Regions from separate parts of the Serratia rubidaea genome, predicted to be linked through region 2. Evidence: predicted binding sites of a transcription regulator. Region 2 holds the regulator's gene; each other region holds the start of a gene.
The links. Region 2 encodes CRP, which controls carbon source genes, mostly activating them, when cyclic AMP is high. Its sites were predicted from a motif close to ATGTGANNNNNNTCACAT; they were not measured.
Positions count from the first base shown of each region.

Region 1: a site for CRP is predicted at 5,491-5,508, ahead of aaeR (HTH-type transcriptional activator AaeR). Genes of this name have one in related genera too.
Region 3: a site for CRP is predicted at 3,331-3,348, ahead of serA (phosphoglycerate dehydrogenase). Genes of this name have one in related genera too.

Region 1 covers NZ_CP065640.1:974,208-981,658, reverse strand. The annotation lists gene yhdP (AsmA2 domain-containing protein YhdP) at 1-2,167, shown strand, start outside; gene nit1 (deaminated glutathione amidase) at 2,164-3,024, shown strand; gene tldD (metalloprotease TldD) at 3,032-4,477, shown strand; gene aaeR (HTH-type transcriptional activator AaeR) at 4,562-5,473, opposite strand; gene aaeX (p-hydroxybenzoic acid efflux pump operon protein AaeX) at 5,808-6,011, shown strand; gene aaeA (p-hydroxybenzoic acid efflux pump subunit AaeA) at 6,019-6,954, shown strand; gene aaeB (p-hydroxybenzoic acid efflux pump subunit AaeB) at 6,954-7,451, shown strand, end outside.
Region 2 covers NZ_CP065640.1:1,146,721-1,154,171, forward strand. The annotation lists gene I6G83_RS05360 (YheU family protein) at 1-152, shown strand, start outside; gene I6G83_RS05365 (phosphoribulokinase) at 306-1,175, shown strand; gene I6G83_RS05370 (OsmC family protein) at 1,222-1,629, opposite strand; gene crp (cAMP-activated global transcriptional regulator CRP) at 2,010-2,642, shown strand; gene argD (bifunctional acetylornithine/succinyldiaminopimelate transaminase) at 2,697-3,917, opposite strand; gene I6G83_RS05385 (aminodeoxychorismate synthase component II) at 4,050-4,625, opposite strand; gene I6G83_RS05390 (hypothetical protein) at 4,656-5,519, opposite strand; gene I6G83_RS05395 (helicase HerA-like domain-containing protein) at 5,566-7,092, opposite strand; gene btsR (two-component system response regulator BtsR) at 7,178-7,451, opposite strand, start outside.
Region 3 covers NZ_CP065640.1:498,054-505,504, forward strand. The annotation lists gene I6G83_RS02275 (YecA/YgfB family protein) at 1-245, opposite strand, end outside; gene zapA (cell division protein ZapA) at 566-898, shown strand; RNA gene ssrS (6S RNA) at 940-1,121, shown strand; gene I6G83_RS02290 (5-formyltetrahydrofolate cyclo-ligase) at 1,174-1,782, shown strand; gene serA (phosphoglycerate dehydrogenase) at 1,831-3,069, opposite strand; gene rpiA (ribose-5-phosphate isomerase RpiA) at 3,442-4,098, opposite strand; gene I6G83_RS02305 (LysR family transcriptional regulator ArgP) at 4,283-5,176, shown strand; gene I6G83_RS02310 (oxidative stress defense protein) at 5,218-5,949, opposite strand; gene argO (arginine exporter ArgO) at 6,150-6,764, opposite strand; gene mscS (small-conductance mechanosensitive channel MscS) at 6,913-7,451, opposite strand, start outside.

The DNA.
Region 1 (7,451 bases), 170 kb from region 2:
CCCTTATAAACATAATGAGGGGCATTTTGAGGTGTACGTGCCGCTGCGCCACTCAACCTTCCAGTTCCAGCCGGGCTGGCCGGCGCTGAAGGACCTGGCTATCGATCTGGATTTCCGCAACGACGGCCTGTGGATGCAGGCGCCGGCGACCAAACTGGGCAAGGTGGACGGCAAAAACGTCCGCGCGGTGATCCCGGACTACACCAAAGAGCGTTTGCTGATTGACGCCGACGTGGCGGGGGCCGGGCCGGAGGTGCAGGCCTACTTCGCCCAGACGCCGCTGCATGATTCCGTCGGCGGCGCGCTGGAGCAGCTGCAGGTTGGCGGCAATGTCAGTGGGCGCTTACATCTTGATATCCCCTTGAACGGCAAGCAGGTGGCGGCCAAAGGCGAGGTGACGCTGAATAATAACTCGCTGCTGGTGAAGCCGCTGGAGAGCACGCTGGAGAAGGTCAGCGGCAAATTTACCTTTGATAACGGCAACCTGGCCAGCGATACCCTGACGGCAAACTGGTTTGGGCAGCCGCTGGCGGTGAACTTCACCACCGATGAAGGGGCGAAGGACTATAAGGTCAATGTCGGCCTGAAGGGCGACTGGCAGCCGGGCAAGTTCCCGGAGGTGCCGCCGGAGGTGGCGAAGGCGCTGTCCGGCAGCGCGCCGTGGAACGGTAAGGTGGCGATCGTTCTGCCGCACGGCGGCGCCGCCAGCTACGCGATCGATCTCAATGCCGACCTGAAAAGTGTGAGCAGTCACTTACCTCCTCCGCTCGCCAAGCCGGCGGGTGAGCCGTTGCCGGTCGGCGTCAAGGTGCAGGGCGGTCTTAACGGATTCACCCTGAACGGCAGCGCCGGTAAGCAAAATTACTTCAACAGCGCCTGGTCCTTTGGCCAACAGCAGGTATCGCTGGACCGCGCCGCCTGGCGCAACGGCGGCGGCGTGCCGCCGCTGCCGCAGAGCCGCTCGCTGACGCTGCACCTGCCGCCGCTGGACGGCGAAAAATGGCTGGCGCTGCTGTCGCCGGCGCTGCAGCAGCCGGGCGGCGCTCAGGGCAAGGTCGGCAGTTTCCGCTTCCCGACCACGGTGACGCTGACCACCCCGCAGCTGCTGCTGGGCGGCCAGGCCTGGCATCAGCTGGAACTGGCGGCGCGTCAGCAGTTTGGCGGTGTGAACGTCAGCGCCAAGGGTAAAGAGGTCGACGGCAGCGTCCTGATCGCCGACAGCGGCCCGTGGCGCGCCGATATCAACTACCTGTACTACAACCCGCAGTTCGCCGACGACCAGCCGGCGCCGCTTGCCGCGCCGCCGTCGGCGCCGGCGCAGCGCGTCTCGTTCCGCGGCTGGCCGTCCGTGATGCTGCGCTGCCAGAGCTGTTGGATCCTGGGGCAGAAGCTGGGCAAGGTCGAGGCCGATGTGAAGAACTCCGGCGATACGCTGACGCTGGAGCACGGCCTGATCGATACCGGCAAGGGACGCGTCAGCGCCACCGGCCTGTGGAAACAGAATGCGCAGGAAGAGCGCACCGCGCTGAAGGGGAAACTGCTGGGAAGCAAGATTGACGATACCGCCAGTTTCCTCGGCATCACCACGCCGCTGAAGGGCGCGCCTTATGATGTGGACTTCGACCTGCACTGGCGCGGGCAGCCGTGGCAGCCGAAGATGAACACCTTCAACGGCACCATGAAGCTGGCGATGGGCAAGGGGGAGATCGACAGCATCGGCGGCGGCCGGGCCGGGCAGTTATTGCGCCTGGTCAGTTTCGATGCGCTGCTGCGTAAGCTACAGTTTGATTTCAGCGACACGTTTGGTAACGGCTTCTACTTTGACTCCATCCGCAGCACCATCTGGATGAAAGATGGCATAATGCATACCGATAACCTGTTGGTGGACGGGCTGGCGGCGGATATCGCCATGAGCGGCCAGGTTGACCTGGTGAAACGCCGGCTCGATATGCAGGCGGTGGTGGCGCCGGAGATTTCGGCCACGGTCGGGGTCGCGACCGCGTTTGTCATCAACCCGATCGTCGGCGCAGCGGTGTTCGCCGCCTCGAAGGTGCTGGCGCCGCTGTGGAACAAGATTTCGCTGATTCGTTACCATATTGGCGGCAGTCTGGATCAGCCGACCATCAATGAGGTGTTGCGTAAGCCAAAAGAGGATAAGGCGTCATGAAAAATGCCAATATTGCGTTGTTACAACTGTGCAGCGGCGATCGCGTCCGGGATAACCTGGCGCAGATTGAGCAGCAGATTAAGCAGCTCAATGCCGGTGTAAAACTGGTGATGACGCCGGAAAATGCCTTGCTGTTCGCCGACGCCGCAGCGTATCGTCAGCATGCCGAGCGGGAAGGCGAAGGCCCGCTGCAGCAGGCGGTGCGCGATCTGGCGCGCCGTTACGGCGTCTGGCTGCTGGTCGGCTCGATGCCGTTAATCAGCCGCGAAGACCCGCAGCGTCTCACCACCAGCAGCCTGCTGTTCGACGAGCAGGGCGAGCTGCGCGCCCGTTACGATAAGCTGCATATGTTCGATGTCGATATCAACGACGTGCATACCCATTACCGCGAGTCGGATACCTATCAGCATGGCCAGCAGCTGACGGTGGTGGATACGCCGGTCGGCCGTCTCGGGATGACGATCTGTTATGATCTGCGCTTCCCCGGGCTGTATCAGGCGCTGCGCGATCGGGGCGCGGAGCTGATTTCCGTCCCGTCCGCCTTTACCCGCGTGACCGGTGAAGCGCACTGGGAGATTCTGCTGCGCGCCCGGGCGATTGAGAACCAGTGCGTGATCCTGGCGCCCGCGCAGGTCGGGCGTCATGGCCAGACGCGCCGTACCTGGGGCCATACCATGGCGGTGGACGGCTGGGGGAATATTATGAAAGAAAACCCCGATTCCGTGTCGCCGATTAAAGTACGTGTCGACACCGAGGTGCTGCACACCATACGCGGCAAGATGCCGGTGCGGCAACACAACCGATTCCAGACGTCGCTGCAGGCGCCGTCTGAAGCTAAATCCTCCAATCAAGAGTGAAAAAATTATGAGCCTGACGCTTGTCAGTGAGCAGTTACTTACTGCTAATAAGCTGAGTCATCAAGACCTGCATACGGTATTGGGGCAGCTGGCCGAGCGCCGACTCGACTATGCCGACCTCTATTTCCAGTCCAGCTATCACGAAGCCTGGGTGATTGAAGACGGCATCATCAAGGACGGCTCTTACAATATCGATCAGGGCGTCGGCGTGCGCGCCGTCAGCGGTGAGAAAACCGGCTTTGCCTATGCCGACCAGATTACCCTGAACGCGCTGAACCAGAGCGCCCAGGCCGCGCGCAGCATCGTGCGCGAGCAGGGCGACGGCCGGGCGCATACGCTGGGCGAAATTCGCCATCAGGCGCTGTATCCGCTGCTCGATCCGCTGCAGAGCCTGCCGCGTGAAGAGAAAATCGCCCTGCTGCACCGGGTGGACAAGGTCGCCCGCGCCGCCGACCCGCGCGTGCAGGAAGTGACCGCCAGCGTCACCGGCGTGTATGAGCAGGTGCTGGTGGCGGCCACCGACGGCACGCTGGCGGCGGACGTGCGTCCGCTGGTGCGCCTTTCGGTCAGCGTGCTGGTGGAGGAAGACGGCAAGCGTGAACGCGGCTCCAGCGGCGGCGGCGGCCGCTTCGGCTATGACTATTTCCTGGAAACGGTCGACGGCGAAGTGCGCGCCGACGCCTTCGCCAAAGAGGCGGTGCGCATGGCGCTGGTCAACCTGTCGGCGGTTGCCGCGCCGGCGGGCGGCATGCCGGTGGTGCTGGGCGCCGGCTGGCCGGGCGTGCTGCTGCATGAGGCGGTCGGCCACGGCCTGGAAGGTGACTTCAACCGCCGCGGTTCCTCGGTGTTCAGCGGACAGATGGGGCAACTGGTGGCATCGGAACTTTGCACCGTAGTGGATGATGGCACCATGCAGGGGCGTCGCGGCTCGCTGGCTATCGATGATGAAGGCGTGCCCGGCCAGTATAACGTGCTGATCGAAAACGGCGTGCTGAAGGGCTATATGCAGGACAAGCTGAATGCGCGCCTGATGGGCGTGGCGCCGACCGGCAACGGCCGCCGTGAATCCTATGCGCATTTGCCGATGCCGCGCATGACCAACACCTATATGCTGGCCGGCCAGTCGACGCCGGAAGAGATTATCGCCAGCGTGGAGTACGGCCTGTATGCGCCGAACTTCGGCGGCGGGCAGGTGGATATCACCTCCGGGAAATTCGTCTTCTCCACCTCGGAAGCCTACCTGATTGAAAAAGGGCGCATCACCAAGCCGGTGAAGGGCGCGACGCTGATTGGCTCCGGCATTGAGGCGATGCAGCAGATCTCAATGGTCGGCAACGATCTGGCGCTGGATAAAGGCGTCGGCGTCTGCGGCAAAGAGGGGCAGAGCGTACCGGTGGGCGTCGGTCAGCCGACGCTGAAGCTGGACAACCTGACGGTGGGCGGCACCGCGTAAGCGTTACCCGCCAGCGTATGATCCCCTGTGATGCCGGTCAGGTTCAGCCTGGCCGGTATTTTTTTGTCTTGCATGGCGGCGACGTCAGCGGTAGCCCTGATAAAGCTCGCCGACTTTTTGGAAGTATTCGGTCAGGTAGTCGATGCAGACCTGCACTTTCAGCGGCAGCTTGTCCTTTTCGGTATACAGCGCGTACACCGGTCGCGGATCGGAGTGATAGCGTTTGAACAGAATTTCCACTTCGCCGCGTTTGATTTCGTCGATCACCCACATCAGCGGCGCATAGGCGATGCCGGCGCCGGCTTTCAGCCAGCGGATCATGGTCTGCGAATCGTTGGTGACAAAGCGCCCCTGCGGTGAAATGCGCGTGCTGATGCCCTCTGGGGCGATCAGCTCAAACTCGCTGTCCGGCCGTACGCTGTACTCCAGCCAGGAAAAATTCGCCAAATCGCTGGGGGTGCTCGGCGTGCCGTGGGCGGCCAGGTAACTTCTGGCGGCGCACACCACCATCGGCATCGAGCCAAGCCGTTTGGAGAACAGGCTGGAATCCTGCAGCGCGCCGACGCGGATCACCACATCCAGCCCGTCGGCGATCAGATCGGGCGCCGGAATGCCGGTGACCAGGTTCACCTTCAGGCCGGGATACTCCTTGAGCATGTCGGCGGTCATGGTGGCCAGCACATTTTGTGCCATGGTTGACGAACTGCCGATGCGTAAATTGCCGGTAGGCGTATTATTGAAGGCGTACAGCTGCTCGTGCACCTCGATGGCTTCCAGCAGCATGCGGCGGCAACCCTGATAGTAGATTTTACCCGCTTCCGTCAGGCCGATGCTGCGCGTGCTGCGGTTGAGCAACTTGACCTGTAAATCATTTTCCAGTTTGGACACTGTCTGGCTGATGGATGATACGCTCATGCCCAACTGGCGCGCGGCGGCGGTAAATGAACCGCACTCAACCACTTTGGCGTACACCGACATCCGTTTTAGTCTTTCCATTATTCACTCTGGCTTAAAAGTGATTTAGATCACAGATTGTTGATGGCTTGATAGTAAGCAGGCTAATATAACCAGTGCCGGGTGTAAAAACTTCGTGCGCCGAAGCGTGGTATATCAGATGCTGCGTGATGCGTCCGTTGCAGCGCGACCCGGTTGCCCTCGCACTTTCTTATCGCGGATGTATGCCTTGAGTTTAACCTTTTTTCAGGTTTATAGCCTGGACAACCTGTCTGGGCATGAGTTGTGGCGTGCATTCGCTAAAATGTAAATGTAATGTGAACAAATATGAGTAAAACCTGTCTTCCCCGGTGTAGTAAACAATAAGGAAAAAATGATGAGTTTGCTTCCGGTGATGGTCATCTTCGGACTGTCGTTTCCCCCGGTGTTTTTCGAATTGATTGTGTCGCTGGCGCTGTTTTTTGTGCTGCGTCGGCTGCTGCAGCCGACCGGTATTTATGATTTTGTCTGGCATCCGGCGCTGTTCAACACCGCGCTGTATTGCTGCCTGTTTTATCTGATTTCGTGTCTTTTTGTTTGAGGTCGCTGTGAAAACTTTTTCGATAAAAATAGCCAGAATCGCGATCACTTTGATTCTTGTCCTGCTGGGGATTATCGCCGTCTTCAAGGCCTGGGTGTTCTATACCGAGTCGCCGTGGACGCGTGACGCCAAGTTTACCGCCGACGTGGTGGCGATCGCGCCGGACGTCAGCGGCCTGCTGAGCGATGTGCGGGTAACGGACAACCAGCTGGTGACAAAAGACCAGGTGCTGTTTGTGGTCGATCAGCCGCGCTATCAGCAGGCGTTGGCGGAAGCCAGCGCCGACGTGGCTTATTACCAGGCGCTGACCGCCGAGAAAAAGCGTGAGGCGAGCCGCCGCGTGCGTCTGGGCGTTGACGCCATGTCGCGTGAAGAGATCGAACAGGCCAGCAATGCGCTGGAGACCGCCCAGCACCAGCTGGCGAAAGCAATTGCGGTGCGCGACCAGGCCAAACTCGATCTGGAACGCACCACGGTGCGCGCGCCGGCAGACGGCTGGATCACCAACCTGACCGTACACGCCGGTGATTTTATTACCCGCGGCTCCACGGCGGTGGCGTTGGTGAAAAAGAACACCTTTTATATTCTGGCCTATATGGAAGAGACCAAGCTGCACGGCCTGAACCGCGGCGACCGCGCGGAAATTACGCCGCTTGGCAGCAACCGCATTATGCACGGTACGGTGGACAGCGTGGCGGCGGCGGTGAACAACAGCAGCAGCACCAATGACAGCAAGGGGCTGGCCTCCATCGACAGCAACCTGGAGTGGGTGCGTCTGGCGCAGCGCGTGCCGGTAAAAATCATGCTGGATCCGAAAGACCAGCAGCATCCGTACCCTGCCGGCACCACGGCGACCGTGGTTATCACCGGTCAGAACGACCGCGATAGCGATCGCGAGTCGCCGTTCGTCAAGCTGATGCACCGGCTGCGTGAGTTCGGTTAATGAATAACCCCACCTTTATCCGCCTGAGGTTTGCGTTCAAACTGAGCTTTGCGATCGTCTTCGCGCTGTTTGTCGGCTTTCACCTCAATCTGGAAACACCGCGCTGGTCGGCGATGACCGCCGCCATCGTCGCCGCCGGCCCGGCCTTTGCCGCCGGCGGCGAGCCGTTTTCCGGCGCGATCCGCCACCGCGGCTGGCTGCGTATTATCGGCACCTTTATCGGCTGCTTTGTCGGCCTGCTGATTATCGTCACCACCGCGCGCGCGCCGGTGGTGATGCTGCTGCTGTGCTGCATCTGGGCCGGCGTCTGCACCTGGATCTCTTCGCTTATCAAGGTGGAAAACTCGTACGCCTGGGGGCTGGCGGGCTATACCGCACTGATCATTATCGTCACTGTGGCCACCAGCGAGTCGCACCTGCTGGAGGCGCCGCAGTTCGCCGTGGAGCGCTGCAGCGAGATCGTGCTGGGGATCGTCAGCGCGGTGCTGGCGGACCTG
Region 2 (7,451 bases):
ACGGCGAGCATGAACGCTCGCTGGAGCAGAAAGTGGCCGACGTGCGCCGCCAGCTGCAGAGCGGCGAGGTGGTGCTGGTTTGGTCGGAGCTGCATGAAACCGTCAATATCATGCCCCGCGGACAGCTGCGCGCCGGCCGGCAGGAGAGTTAATCGCGCCGGCGCCCTATGACTGACGGCAAAAATCAGGTAACAATGGACATCTTGCAAACCAACTCGCGCAGCTTGCCGCTGGCAAAAATGTATCAACCACACTAAAAATTATTCTCTGATACGCGCGCTTTATTACTACGGAGTAACCCAAGTATGTCCGCCAAACATCCCGTAATCGCGGTGACCGGCTCCAGCGGCGCCGGCACCACCACCACCAGCGTGGCGTTCCGCAAAATATTCCAGCAGCTGGATATCCGCGCCGCGCAGTTGGAAGGCGACAGCTTCCATCGCTATACCCGGCCGGAAATGGACGCCGCGATCCGTAAAGCGCGCGACCTCGGCCGCCATATCAGCTACTTCGGCCCGGAGGCCAACGACTTCGGCCTGCTGGAGCAGAGCTTTATCGAATACGGCAAAAGCGGCAGCGGCCGCTCGCGCAAATACCTGCATACCTATGACGAAGCGGTGCCCTACAACCAGGTGCCCGGCACCTTCACGCCGTGGGAGCCGTTGCCATCGCCGACCGACGTGCTGTTCTATGAAGGCCTGCACGGCGGCGTAGTGACCGACCAGCACGACGTGGCGCGCCATGTCGATCTGCTGGTCGGGGTGGTGCCCATCGTTAACCTGGAGTGGATCCAAAAGCTGATCCGCGATACCGGCGAACGCGGCCATTCGCGCGAAGCGGTCATGGATTCGGTGGTGCGCTCGATGGAAGACTACATCAACTACATCACGCCGCAGTTTTCCCGCACCCATATCAACTTCCAGCGGGTGCCGACGGTCGACACCTCCAACCCGTTCGCCGCCAAAGCCATCCCTTCGCTGGATGAAAGCTTTGTGGTGATTCACTTCCGCGGGTTGGATCAGATCGACTTCCCCTATCTGCTGGCGATGCTGCAGGGGTCATTTATCTCGCATATCAATACGCTGGTGGTGCCGGGCGGCAAAATGGGGCTGGCGATGGAGCTGATTATGGCGCCGCTGGTGCAGCGCCTGCTGGAAGGGAAAAAGATCGAATAGCGGCGCGCGCCTTACGGGCTTCGCACCCGGCGCACGCCGGGTGAAGTTATTCCACGGCGCGGATTTCAAAACTGTGGGTCACCGTTGCCGCCTGGCTCAGCATCAGCGATACCGAGCAGTACTTTTCGGCGGACAGATTGACCGCCCGCTCCACCACCTTGTCGCTCAGCCCTTTACCGCTGACGATAAAATGCAGATTGATCGCGGTAAAGGTGCGCGGCGCCTCTTCCCGGCGCTGTGAGCTGAGTTTTACCTCACAGTCGCGCACGTCGTTGCGGCCTTTTTGCAGAATCGACACCACGTCGATCGCGCTGCAGCCGCCCACCGACATCAGCACCATCTCCATCGGGCTCGGCGCTTTTTCCCCGGCATTCCCGTCCATTATCACCTGATGGCCCGACGCGGACTCACCGAGGAAGGTCAATCCTTCCACCCATTTCACTCTTGCCTGCATACTGCTCACTCCGGTTAATTTCTTAAAATCAGACTACGCTTTCGCACTAAAACTGGCAACGGAACCTGATGCTGGTCATGCTGAAGCGAGACAACAGAAGACACTCGCCTCACTCTATGCTACAAACAAACCGCAATAACTCTTTTTTGGACACCGATTTTTCAGGGATCTGCCCAAGGAAACGCATCTTCAGCGAGATGTTAACAGAATGTAGCTTGCAGCACCGTCAGCAAGTTAATATGCTAAGGGCAATAGCGTATTTTACGGCACGCCTCAAAACCTGTTTATAGCCCGCATGCATTACCGGTTATCAACGCGTTTAACAGGGATCTTTGATCCCTGTGTTACAAGGCAGCGATTACAACAGAGGATAATAGCGAATGGTTCTCGGCAAACCGCAAACAGACCCGACTCTCGAATGGTTCCTGTCTCATTGCCATATCCACAAATATCCATCCAAAAGTACGCTGATTCACCAAGGTGAAAAGGCCGAAACGCTCTACTACATCGTGAAAGGCTCCGTTGCGGTGCTGATTAAAGATGAAGAAGGTAAAGAGATGATCCTGTCCTACCTCAACCAGGGGGATTTCATCGGCGAGCTTGGATTATTTGAAGAAGGCCAGGAGCGCAGCGCCTGGGTGAGAGCAAAAACCGCCTGTGAAGTAGCTGAAATTTCCTATAAGAAATTCCGCCAGCTGATCCAGGTCAACCCGGATATTCTGATGCGCCTTTCCGCGCAAATGGCCAGCCGCCTGCAGGTCACCTCGGAGAAAGTGGGTAACCTCGCCTTCCTTGACGTTACCGGCCGCATTGCGCAGACCCTGCTGAACCTGGCGAAACAGCCGGACGCCATGACCCACCCTGACGGTATGCAAATTAAAATCACACGTCAGGAAATTGGTCAGATCGTCGGCTGCTCACGCGAAACGGTCGGCCGCATCCTGAAAATGCTGGAAGATCAAAACCTGATCTCCGCACACGGCAAAACCATCGTCGTTTATGGCACGCGTTAATTAATAAGAAAACGGCGCATACGCGCCGTTTTTTATGCTGACGGCAAGGGTAGCTTATGCCGCATTCACCACATCCTGCACCGCACGCTCAAAACGCGCCATCCCTTCTTCAATATCCTGCGGTTCAATCACCAATGACGGCGCAAAACGGATAACGTTAGGTCCGGCGTTCAGGATCATCACGCCATGCGCGGCCGCAGCCGCCAGGAAATCCCGCGCCTTATTCTGATAGGCCGCGCTAAGTTCAGCGCCGATCAGCAGCCCCATGCCGCGAATATCGCTGAACACGCCGTATTTCTCGGCCAACTGCTGCAGTTTGGCCACGTACAGCGCATGGCGCTGCGTAATGCCGTCCAGCACCTGCGGCGTATTGATCACCTCCAGCGCCGCCTCGGCCACCGCGCAGGCCAGCGGGTTGCCGCCGTAGGTGCTGCCGTGCGTGCCGACCTGCATGGCGGAGGCAATCTCCTCGGTGGTCAGCATCGCGCTGATCGGGAAGCCGCCGCCCAGCGCTTTGGCGGTGGTGAGAATATCCGGCGTCACGCCGTAGTGCATATAGGCAAACAGTTTGCCGGTACGTCCCATACCACTCTGCACCTCATCAAACACCAGCAGCGCCTGATGCTGGTCACACAGCGCGCGCACGCCCTGTAGGAACTCGGCGTCCACCGGCGTAATGCCGCCTTCGCCCTGAATCGGCTCCATCACCACCGCGCAGGTGCTGTCGTCCATCACCGCCTTGACCGCCGCCAGATCGTTGTACGGCACGTGCACGATATCGGCCGGCTTTGGCCCGAAGCCGTCGGAATATTTCGCCTGCCCGCCCACCGAGACGGTAAACAGCGTCCGGCCGTGGAAGGCGTTATAGAAGGCGATAATTTTGGTTTTATACGGACTGTGGCGGGTAATGGCATAGTGGCGCGCCAGTTTAAAGGCCGCCTCATTGGCTTCCGAGCCGGAGTTGACGAAAAAGACCCGGTCGGCAAAGGTGGCGTCAATCAGTTTGCTGGCCAGCCGCAGCGCCGGTTCATTGGTGAACACATTGCTGGTATGCCACAGGGTTTCGCTTTGCTGCTGCAGCGCCGCCACCAGCGCCGGGTGGCAGTGGCCCAATGCGGTAACGGCGATGCCGCCGGAGAAATCGATATACTCTTTCCCCTCGCTGTCCCACACGCGGCTGCCTTGGCCCTTTACCGGCACAAACTGCGCCGGTGCATAAACCGGCAAAATCACCTGATCGAACGTGCTGCGATTGACCGCATGTTTTTCCGTCATTATTGGGTTCCACCTCAAGAGATTGGTTTTTTAACGCCGCCACCAAAGTGACAATATAGTCATAAAATATGCATAAAAAACCAATCAAGGGCAAACCAAAATCATCGATAATGGCGAAAAACTTATAACCGATTAACTTTTAAGGAAATTACTCAGCAGCGCGTGCCCCTGCTCGCTGAGGATGCTCTCCGGATGGAACTGCACCCCTTCCAGCGCCAGCGTGCGATGGCGAATGCCCATGATCTCATCGCGCATGCCGTCGCGCTCGCTCCAGGCGGTCACCTCAAAACAGTCCGGCAACGTTTTGGCGTCCAACACCAGCGAATGATAGCGCGTTACCGTCAGCGGATTATTCAGCCCGCGAAAAACGCCGCTGTCCGTATGGCGAATCGCCGACGTTTTGCCGTGCATCACCTCACGCGCGCGCACCACATCGGCGCCAAATGCCTGCCCCAGCGCCTGATGCCCCAGGCAGACGCCCAGAATCGGCAGCCGGCCGGCAAAGTGCGCAATCGCCGCCAGCGAAATGCCGGCCTCGTTCGGTGTGCAGGGGCCAGGGGAGATCACCAGATGCTGCGGCGCCAGCCGGTCAATATCGGCCAGCTGCAGTTCATCATTGCGCTTTACCACCACCTCGGCGCCAAGCTCGCAGAAGTATTGATAAAGGTTGTAGGTAAAGGAGTCGTAATTATCGATCAGCAGCAGCATGGTAAACGTCAACAGTGAAACAGGACCTGATTATACCGCGTCGCGGCACAACTGCCTTTTTCCTTTTTTAATCTTCTCTAACGGCTGCCCGCCCTGCAGCGGAAACAAAAACGTATCATCCTGTTTGAAGCGAATAAACTGCTTCCCGTCCTGAGCGCTATCCCACACCAGAGTGATATCGTCGCTGACGTAACGATCCTCACCCACCCGGCAGGTTTTTACCGGGACGCCGACCAGAGCGGCATAGCCTTGAATGCGCTTCTGGTGCTCAGCATCCATCAAGATGGCGTCGCTCGGCCAAGAACGGTAACCCAACATCATCATGGGGTAATTTGACAACGCCTTGGGAATCGGTGCGATAAGCATCAAACCGCAGGAGACAAAAAACATCGCGCCAATGCGCTGATAGAGCGGGTGCTCGCCCTCCCTGTTATGGAATAAGAACAGCATGTTAAAGATTAAGCCAATACAGAGAAAATAGACGACGGGCCATGACCGCTGACTGTCCCCGGGCAAACACAGTATCGCCACAAAAAACAACAATAAGATCAATGATAAAAACAGCGTAATTTTACCCTGAACAAGTTTGTGGCGAACCAACTCCCTCCCCCAAAATTTCGTCACCAAATAAGCGAGAAAAGTCATTGGCGCAACCGTCGCATAAGCGCCATAGACCAGCCCGACTACCATGATGAAAGAAAACAGGACGGCGACGATGATAAACGTCATGCTCTCTTTCAGGCTCAGGCTGCTGATACCGATACCTTCCACGCATAAATACAGCAGCATCACTCCAATGCCGATAATGCTAACCAACAGCGTTGATGCCGCCAGCAATGACGTAAATAGTTTCAAATGCGATACGACTTTGCTCAACGGCACGGAAATATCCATAACAGAGAAAACAAGACCGGCCCCGAATGAGGCCGGTTTATGGCCGTTACTTTTTACGGCCGCCCATGATCGAACCCAGCACGCCGCGCAGAATTTGCTTGCTCAGATCGCGCGCCATGCTTTTGGCAGCGGTCTGTACAATGCCGTCGCGTTTGCCGCCGCGCGGGCCAGTGGAGCCGAACAGCAGCTCATTCAGACTGCCCATCAGGCCGCCGCCGCTTTGCTGGCCGGCCTGCGGCGCCGCTTTATCCACCGCCTCCGCATCCTGGCCGACGGTGGCAAAGCCCTCGGACGACAGCTTCTCATAGGCCGACTCACGGTCCACCATCTCTTCATAACGGCCGTACAGCGGCGATTTATTGATGGCGCTGTTCAGCCCTTCCGCCCCCAGCATGCCCATTTTTGACTCCGGCGCGATCACCATCGCGCGCTCCACCACATGGGGACGCCCCTTCTCATCGAGGAACGACACCAGCGCCTCCCCGACGCCCAACTCGCCAATCACCGTTTCCGCATCAAAGTCCGGGTTGGCGCGCATGGTCTGCGCCGCCGCCTTCACCGCCTTCTGGTCGCGCGGCGTAAAGGCGCGCAGCGCGTGCTGCACGCGGTTGCCCAGCTGGCCGAGCACGCTGTCCGGAATATCCAGCGGGTTTTGCGTCACAAAGTAAACGCCGACGCCTTTGGAGCGGATCAGGCGCACCACCTGCTCAATCTTGGTCAGCAGCGCCGCCGGCGCGTCTTTGAACAACAGGTGCGCCTCATCAAAGAAGAACACCAGCTTCGGCTGCTCCGGATCGCCCACTTCCGGCAGATGTTCAAACAGCTCCGCCAGCAGCCACAGCAGAAATACCGAATAGAGCTTCGGCTGGTTAATCAGCTTGTCGGCCGCCAGCAGATTGATCACGCCATGGCCGTTGGCGTCGGTTTTCATCAGATCGTTGATGTCGAGCATCGGCTCGCCGAAGAACAGGTTGGCGCCCTGCTCCTCCAGCGTCAGCAGGCCGCGCTGGATCGCGCCGACCGAGGCGGTGGAAATATTGCCGTACTGGGTTTTGAACTGTTTGGCATTGTCGCCGACGTACTGCACCATCGCGCGCAGGTCTTTCATATCCAACAGCAGCAGCGCGTTATCGTCGGCGATTTTAAACACCAGCTGCAGCACGCCGCTTTGCACCTCGTTCAGGTCCAGCAGGCGCGCCAGCAGCAGCGGGCCGAGATCGGAAACCGTGGCGCGGATCGGGTGGCCTTTCTCGCCGTAGATATCCCACGGGATAATGGTGCAGGCCTGCGGTTGCCAGTCGGCGACGCCAATCGCCGTCAGGCGCGCCTGCAGTTTTTCATTCGGCACCGCCTCGGTGCCGATCCCCGACAGGTCGCCCTTCACGTCCGACAGGAACACCGGCACGCCGATGCGTGAAAACTGTTCGGCCATTTTTTGCAACGTCACGGTCTTACCGGTACCGGTCGCGCCGGTAATCAGGCCGTGGCGGTTAGCCAGGGCGGGCAGAATCGCCAAATCCTGAACGGGTTTTCCGTCTTTCATCGCCTTGGCGATAATCCGTGCTTCACTCATTTTCTGTTCCTTTGATGACGCTAACGCGGCGCAGATGCGCCTGTGATGTCATAAAGCTATAAGCGCGGCGGAACCCCGTCAAGCGCTAGCCGCGCAGCCCCAGCTGTTCTTTCAACGATTTCAGGTAGCGGCGGCTGACCGGCACCGCCTCGCCGACCGACATAATCATTTCCGCCGCGCCGCCCTCCTCAAAGCGGATTTCCCGCACCTGTTCCAGATTCACCAGATACTGACGATGGCAGCGCACCAGCGGCGTGCGGCTCTCCAGCGTGCGCAGCGTCAGTTCGGTAAAGCACTCCATGCCGTCGTTGCGCACCACGTAAACGCCGCTGGCGCGCGAGCGGACGGCGATCACCTCG
Region 3 (7,451 bases), 650 kb from region 2:
TCATCGGCCAGCGTTTCGCGGATCTGATCGTACACCTGCTGCAGCGGCTGGCTCAGCGCCTGCGGGAACGCCACGCCTTCATTGGTCAGGTCGTGCACCAGCGTGCGCCAGCTGGCGTCATTGTTGCCGCCGCACAGCAAACCGCTGATTAAACCGTGCATTTCCGCCGCGGTTAACGCCACCGCCTGCTGGTTCAGCGCGGCGGACAAAGTGAAGTAATTTAGCTGTGTATTCTGTATAGACATGCGTATTCGTCATCGTTGGCAGGATAAGTTCGTGTTATGCTACCACCAAGGTCCGTGGTTATACCAGATAAGCACGCCCCTTCAGTGGCCGGTGACAGTCCGTCTGTGTCAGGGTTGGCCGGGATGATGGCAACGTTCGCCGCGGTCTGGCTATTTTTTTGACTGCCGCCGCAACGCACAGTAGATTATCATCAGGTTACTGAATAACCACGGGATAAGATGCCGGGTTTTAAGGGGTTGTATCTTGGTGCCGAGGTATATATAGTGGCGCCCCGCTTCGATAGACCGGAGCCGGCGCGAAATTTAGGCAGGAAGGTGGCATGTCTGCACAACCAGTAGATATTCAAATTTTTGGCCGTTCGTTAAGGGTAAATTGCCCGCCAGAACAACAAGATGCGTTGAACATGGCGGCGGACGATCTTAACCAGCGGTTGCAAGATCTCAAAGTTCGCACTAGAGTCACAAATACTGAACAGCTGGTTTTCATTGCCGCGTTGAATGTTTGTCACGAACTTGCGCAAGAACGCTTGAAAACTCGTGATTATGCGGCCAATATGGAACAGCGCATCCGTATGCTGCAACAGACCATTGAACAGGCGCTGCTTGAACAAGGTCGCATCTCTGACCGTCAGGATGATGCACAATTCGAATAACATAAGTTGCTGAACGCTAACGGTTCGGCAATGAGTAAAAAATTTCTCTGAGATGTTTGCCAGCGGGCCAGTCCCCTGAGCCGATATTTAGTACAAACAGAATGTATTGCTCCGCGATCGGTGAGCATGCTCGCTTGTCGAGAAGCCTTAAGATTGCGACGGTACGTTCACCTTGAACCTCGGGTTCAAGGGTTACAGCCTGCGACGGCATCTCGGAGATTCCCCCTTTTCTCAGGTTTACGCGGCCTTTAACGCGCCATGCGATCATGCCCATGATGCATTTCCAACCTCAGTTCGCCCAGCAGCGACAGGCTATCCGTCAGCAAATCCGTCAGCGACGCCGTGCGCTTTCCGCCCAGCAACAGCAGCTTTTCGCCGAGCAGACTGCCGAGCGCATCGCCGCCCATCCGCGCATTGTTGCCGCCGACAGCGTCGCGGCGTTTCTCTCTTTTGACGGCGAGCTGGATACCCGCCCGCTGATCGAGCGCCTGTGGCGCATGGGCAAGCGGCTTTATCTGCCGGTGCTGCACCCGTTCAGCCCGGGGAATCTGCTGTTCTTGCACTATCATGCCGGCAGCGTGCTGCGCCCCAACCGCTTTAATATTCTCGAGCCTGAACTGGACGTGCGTAACGTGCTGCCAACCTCGCAGCTGGCGGTCATTCTGGCGCCGTTGGTGGCGTTCGACGCTCAGGGGCAGCGCCTGGGTATGGGCGGCGGCTTCTATGACCGCACGCTGCAGCAGTGGCAGCACGGCGGCCCCTATCCGATCGGACTGGCGCACGACTGTCAGCAGGTGGAGAGCATCCCGAGCGAACACTGGGATATCCCGCTGCCGGAGATCGTCACCCCGTCCAAAGTCTGGGCCTGGCAAATCGCCCAATAGCAAAAGGCCGGGACAAGCCCGGCCTTTTTATCAGCGCTGAAACGCGAATCAGAACAGCAGGCGGGCGCGAATGGTGCCGGCAATGGCCTTCATCCGCTGCAGCGCTGCGTCGGCGCGTTCGGTTTCCGCTTCGATATCAATCACCACATAACCAATTTCCGGGCCGGTCTGCAGATACTGCGCGGCGATGTTAACGCCCTCTTCGGCAAAGATCTGGTTAATCTGGGTCAGCACGCCGGGGCGGTTTTCATGGATATGCAGCAGGCGGCTGGCGTTCGGGCTGTGCGCCGGCAGCGACACTTCCGGGAAGTTAACCGCTGACAGCGTAGAGCCGTTATCGGAATACTTCGCCAGTTTACCGGCCACTTCATCGCCGATATTTTCCTGCGCTTCCTGCGTGGAGCCGCCGATGTGCGGCGTCAGGATCACATTGTCAAACTCGCACAGCGGCGAATTGAACGGATCGCTGTTGGTCGCCGGCTCTTCCGGGAACACGTCGATCGCCGCGCCCGCCAGGTGCTTGCTGGACAGGGCTTCGCACAGCGCCGGAATATCGACGACGGTGCCGCGGGAGGCGTTGATCAGGATCGAGCCTGGCTTCATCAGCGCCATCTCGTCCTTGCCCATCATGTTCTTGGTCGATGGCGTTTCCGGCACGTGCAGGGTAACGACGTCGCTCATATTCAGCAGGTCGGACAGATGACGCACCTGCTGCGCGTTACCCAGCGGCAGTTTGTTCTCAATATCGTAGAAGAACACCTTCATCCCCAGCCCTTCGGCCAGAATGCCCAGCTGGGTGCCGATATGGCCGTAGCCGATAATGCCCAGTTTCTTGCCGCGCGCCTCGTACGAGCCTACGGCCAGTTTGTTCCACACGCCGCGGTGCGCCTTGGCGTTGGCCGACGGGACGCCGCGCAGCATCAGCAGCAGCTCGCCCAGCACCATTTCGGCGACGGATCGGGTATTGGAGAAAGGTGCGTTAAACACCGGGATGCCGCGTTTGGTCGCCGCTTTCAAATCCACCTGGTTGGTGCCGATGCAGAAGCAGCCTACCGCCACCAGTTTCTCGGCCGCGGCGAAGATTTCTTCGCTCAGATGCGTGCGCGATCGGATACCGATGAAATGCGCATCGCGGATCGATGCCTTGAGTGACTCGGTGTCTAACGCACCTTTGTGATATTCAATGTTGGTATAACCGGCAGCGCGCAGATTATCCACCGTGCTTTGATGAACCCCTTCCACTAACAGGAATTTAATCCTGTCTTTCTCCAATGATACTTTTGCCATTTACCCGACCCTATGTTCAGACTTCAGAAGCGGCTGTCCCCTCTTCCGCTCGCGGGCGCCCCGCAGGGTTTTCACCTTGCCGGCAGCCGGATGACGGGAAGAGATAAAACAGCTCGACCACCAACATAGCAAAAATAACGCGGGCGGCAATACAAACGATTGCTCAGCCCGTGGCGCAAGGGGCAGTTCAGGCAGCGGATTCTGGTTGAAAATGCCATGCAGGCAGAATTTGGCAGCAGCTTAGCCGAGGTTATGACAAAAATGTGATATATGTCACCAAATTTGGCGAATTAAAGAAAAGATGTTTTCTGCTGAGAATTATGCCGGCAACGGGCCGCGCCGGACGACGCAGCCCGCATCTGCGGCCGCAGGTTATTCGACCACTTTGACGCCGTCTGCGGTGCCGACCAGCGCCACATCGGCGCCGCGGTTGGCGAACAGCCCGACGGTAACCACGCCGGCGATGCCGTTAATTTTGTTCTCCAACGCCACCGCATCGGTGATGCTCAGGTTGTGCACGTCGAGGATCACGTTGCCGTTGTCGGTGACCACGTTCTGACGATACTCCGGCAGGCCGCCCAATTTCACCAGCTCGCGCGCCACGTAGGAGCGCGCCATCGGGATCACTTCGACCGGCAGCGGAAACTTGCCCAGCACGTCCACCTGCTTGGAGGCATCCACAATGCAGATAAACTTGCGGGCGATGGCGGCGATGATTTTTTCCCGCGTCAGCGCTGCGCCGCCGCCCTTGATCATCTGCATATGGCCGTTAATTTCGTCCGCGCCGTCGACGTAGATATCCAGCGAATCCACTTCGTTGCTGTCGAATACGTGAATGCCGAGGCTTTTCAGCTTGGCGGTGGAGGCGTCGGAGCTGGACACCGCACCCTCAATTTGATCCTTGATAGACCCCAGCGCGTCAATAAAGTGAGCGGCGGTCGACCCGGTGCCCACGCCGACGATGGTGCCCGGCTTCACGTATTCCAGCGCCGCCCAGCCTACCGCTTTTTTCAGTTCATCCTGCGTCATGCTATTTTCCATTGCCTATATACGAAAACGTATGCGTATTATAGGGTAAATCGCTCCGCTGCATGCAGGTATGGATCGCAAATTGTGGCCCGTGCACGCCTGACGTCACGCCTGCTCGGTGATGCAAGCGGCGCTATTTAAGGTATAGTGCCAGAAACCATTAACATTAAGGGATATCTCTCCGATGAAACGCCCAGACTACAGAACGCTACAAGCGCTGGACGCGGTGATCCGTGAACGCGGCTTCGAACGCGCGGCACAAAAACTTTGCATCACCCAATCGGCGGTATCTCAACGCATCAAACAGCTGGAAAACCTGTTTGGCCAGCCGCTGTTGGTCCGCACCGTGCCGCCGCGCCCCACCGAGCAGGGGCAGAAACTGCTGGCGCTGCTGCACCAGGTGGAACTGCTGGAAGAGGAGTGGCTGGGCAACGATACCGGCGTCGATACGCCGCTGCTGCTGTCGCTGGCGGTCAACGCCGACAGTCTGGCGACCTGGCTGCTGCCGGCGTTAAAACCGGTGCTGGCCGACTCGCCGATCCGTCTGAACCTGCAGGTGGAAGATGAAACCCGCACCCAGGAGCGCCTGCGCCGCGGCGAAGTGGTCGGCGCGGTCAGTATTCAGCCGCAGCCGCTGCCCAGCTGTCTGGTCGATCAACTGGGCGCGCTGGACTATCTGTTCGTCGCCTCGCCGGATTTTGCCGAGCGCTACTTCCCGAACGGCGTCACCCGCTCGGCGCTGCTGAAAGCGCCGGCCGTCGCCTTCGATCATCTGGACGACATGCATCAGGCCTTCCTGCAGCAAAACTTCGATCTCTCGCCGGGCAGCGTGCCCTGCCATATCGTTAACTCGTCGGAGGCCTTTGTGCAGCTGGCGCGTCAGGGCACCACCTGTTGTATGATCCCGCACCTGCAGATCGAGAAGGAGCTGGCGTCCGGCGAACTGATCGATTTGACCCCGGGGCTGTTCCAGCGCCGGATGCTGTTCTGGCACCGCTTCGCGCCGGAAAGCCGCATGATGCGCAAAGTGACCGACGCCCTGCTGGAGCACGGCCGCCAGGTGCTGCGCCAGGATTAAAAAAGGCGCCGTTACCGGCGCCCTGCTGTACTGTCTGCGGCTTACTGCGCGCCGCCGCGCTGCAGTTCAAACACCACGTCAACCTGATCGTCAAAATGGATGCTCTGCTGCTCATAGGTCTGCGCGGCGCTGGTTTCCGGCGCGGCGCTGGCGGCCTTATACATCCGGGCAACCGGCATCGGCTGATAGTTGGCGACGTGGTAGCGGATGCTGTACACCGGCCCCAGCTTGGCCTTAAAGCCCTGGGCCAGCGACGCCGCCTGCTGGGTGGCGTTCTCAATCGCCTGCTGGCGAGCCTTCTGCCGGTACTCGTCCGGATTCGCAACCCCCAGTTCCACCGCACGGATCTCATTCAGGCCGGACTTCAGCGCGCCGTCCAGCAGCTCGTTCAGTTTATCCAGCTTGCGCAGCGTCACCTGCACCTGACGCACGGCGCGATAGCCTTTCAGCACCGATTCGCCGCTCTTCAGGTAATCGTATTCCGGCTGCGTGCGCAGGTTGGCGGCGCTGATGTCTTTTTTCTCAATGCCGTTTTTCTGCAGGAAATCGAAATACTGCGCAACGCGCTCATCAACCTGTTTTTTCGCCTGCGACGCATCCTTGGAGGATACGCTGACTTCAATCGCCAGGGTGGCGATATCCGGGGTGGCGTCGACGCTGGCCGTCCCGGAGGTCACCACGTGCGGCCCTTCCGGCACTTCCGCCGCCTGCAGCGCCATCGGTAACGTTCCTAATCCAACCATTGCGGCCATAGCCAATGCTTTTAGCTTCACAGTGTCTCCTTAAATGACAGGCTGTTCTGATTCCTGCTTATTCATGCCGATCTTTCACCGCGGCGAAAGGCAATTTACCTTCATTTACGCGGCCGTCGTCCGGCATCAACAATCAGATCCTTGCCATCAACCCTAGCATATCGTCCGGTTTTTTTGATTCAGATTAGTGCCAAATTATGATCCAGCCCCCGGCGGCGGCGTTATTGCATGCCGTGCCAGGCCAGCTGCGCGGCGATGGCCCACATCACCAGCCCCACCAGAATATTGATGGTTCGTTGCGCCAGCTGCGTTTTCAGGTACGGCGACAGCCAGGCCGCCAGCAGCGCCAGCGCGAAGAACCAGGCGGCGGAGGCGCTGACCGCGCCGAAGGCGAACCAGGCGCGCACCTCCGGCGCAAACTGGCTGCCCAGACTGCCCAGCACCACAAAGGTATCCAGATAGACGTGCGGATTCAGCCAGGTGACCGCCAGCATGCTCACCACGATGCGCCAGCGGCTCTGCGCCAGCTCCGCCACGCTGACCGGGTCGATATGGCGGCTAAAGGCGGTGCGGAACGCGCCCCAGCCGTACCATAACAGGAAGGCGACGCCGCCCCAGGTCACCAACATCAGTAATAGCGACGAACGATGCAGCAGCGCGCTGCCGCCGAAAATACCGGCGCAGATCAGTACGATATCGCTGAGCGCGCACAGCGACGCCACCAACAGGTGATACTGGCGGCGAATTCCCTGATTCATCACAAACACATTCTGCGGCCCCAACGGCAAAATCATCGCGGCGCTCAGGGCGAAGCCCTGGAGAAAAACGGCAAGCATGACAAGTCCTCATCCGATACGTCGATTAACCGGGCGCATCATACGAAGAAGTCATTATTAGGTGAAATTGATAATTCTAATTAGGTATTAACAAGATTAATGACCGGGCGAGAGGATAAAAAAAGGGGCCTGACGGCCCCTGGCGGCGTTATTCCGCTTTGGCGGAAGCGCCTTCGGTACGATACAGATGAACGTCCATCTGCGGGAACGGAATGCCGATATTGTTGGCATCCAGCGCGCGCTTGAAGTTTTCCATCAGATCGAAATACACGTCCCAGTACTGCGCGTTGGTGGTCCAGGAACGGGTGACGAAGTTCAGGGAAGACGGCGCCATTTCGGTCAGACGAACGGTCACGCCTTTATCGTGCATGATGCGCTTGTCGGCGGCGATCACGTCGCCCAGCACCTTTTTCACCACGTCGATATCGGCGTTATAGGCGACGCCCACGACGATATCCACTCGGCGGTTCGGCTCGCGCGAGTAGTTGGTGATGTTGCCGGCGATGATTTTACCGTTCGGCACTACGATGGTTTTATTATCCGGCGTACGCAGCGTGGTGGAGAAAATCTGCACCTGATCGACGGTGCCGGCAATGCCGCCAAGGTCGACGTACTCACCGGCGCGCAGCGGACGGAACGCCACCAGCAGCACGCCGGCGGCAAAGTTGGACAGCGAGCCCTGCAGCG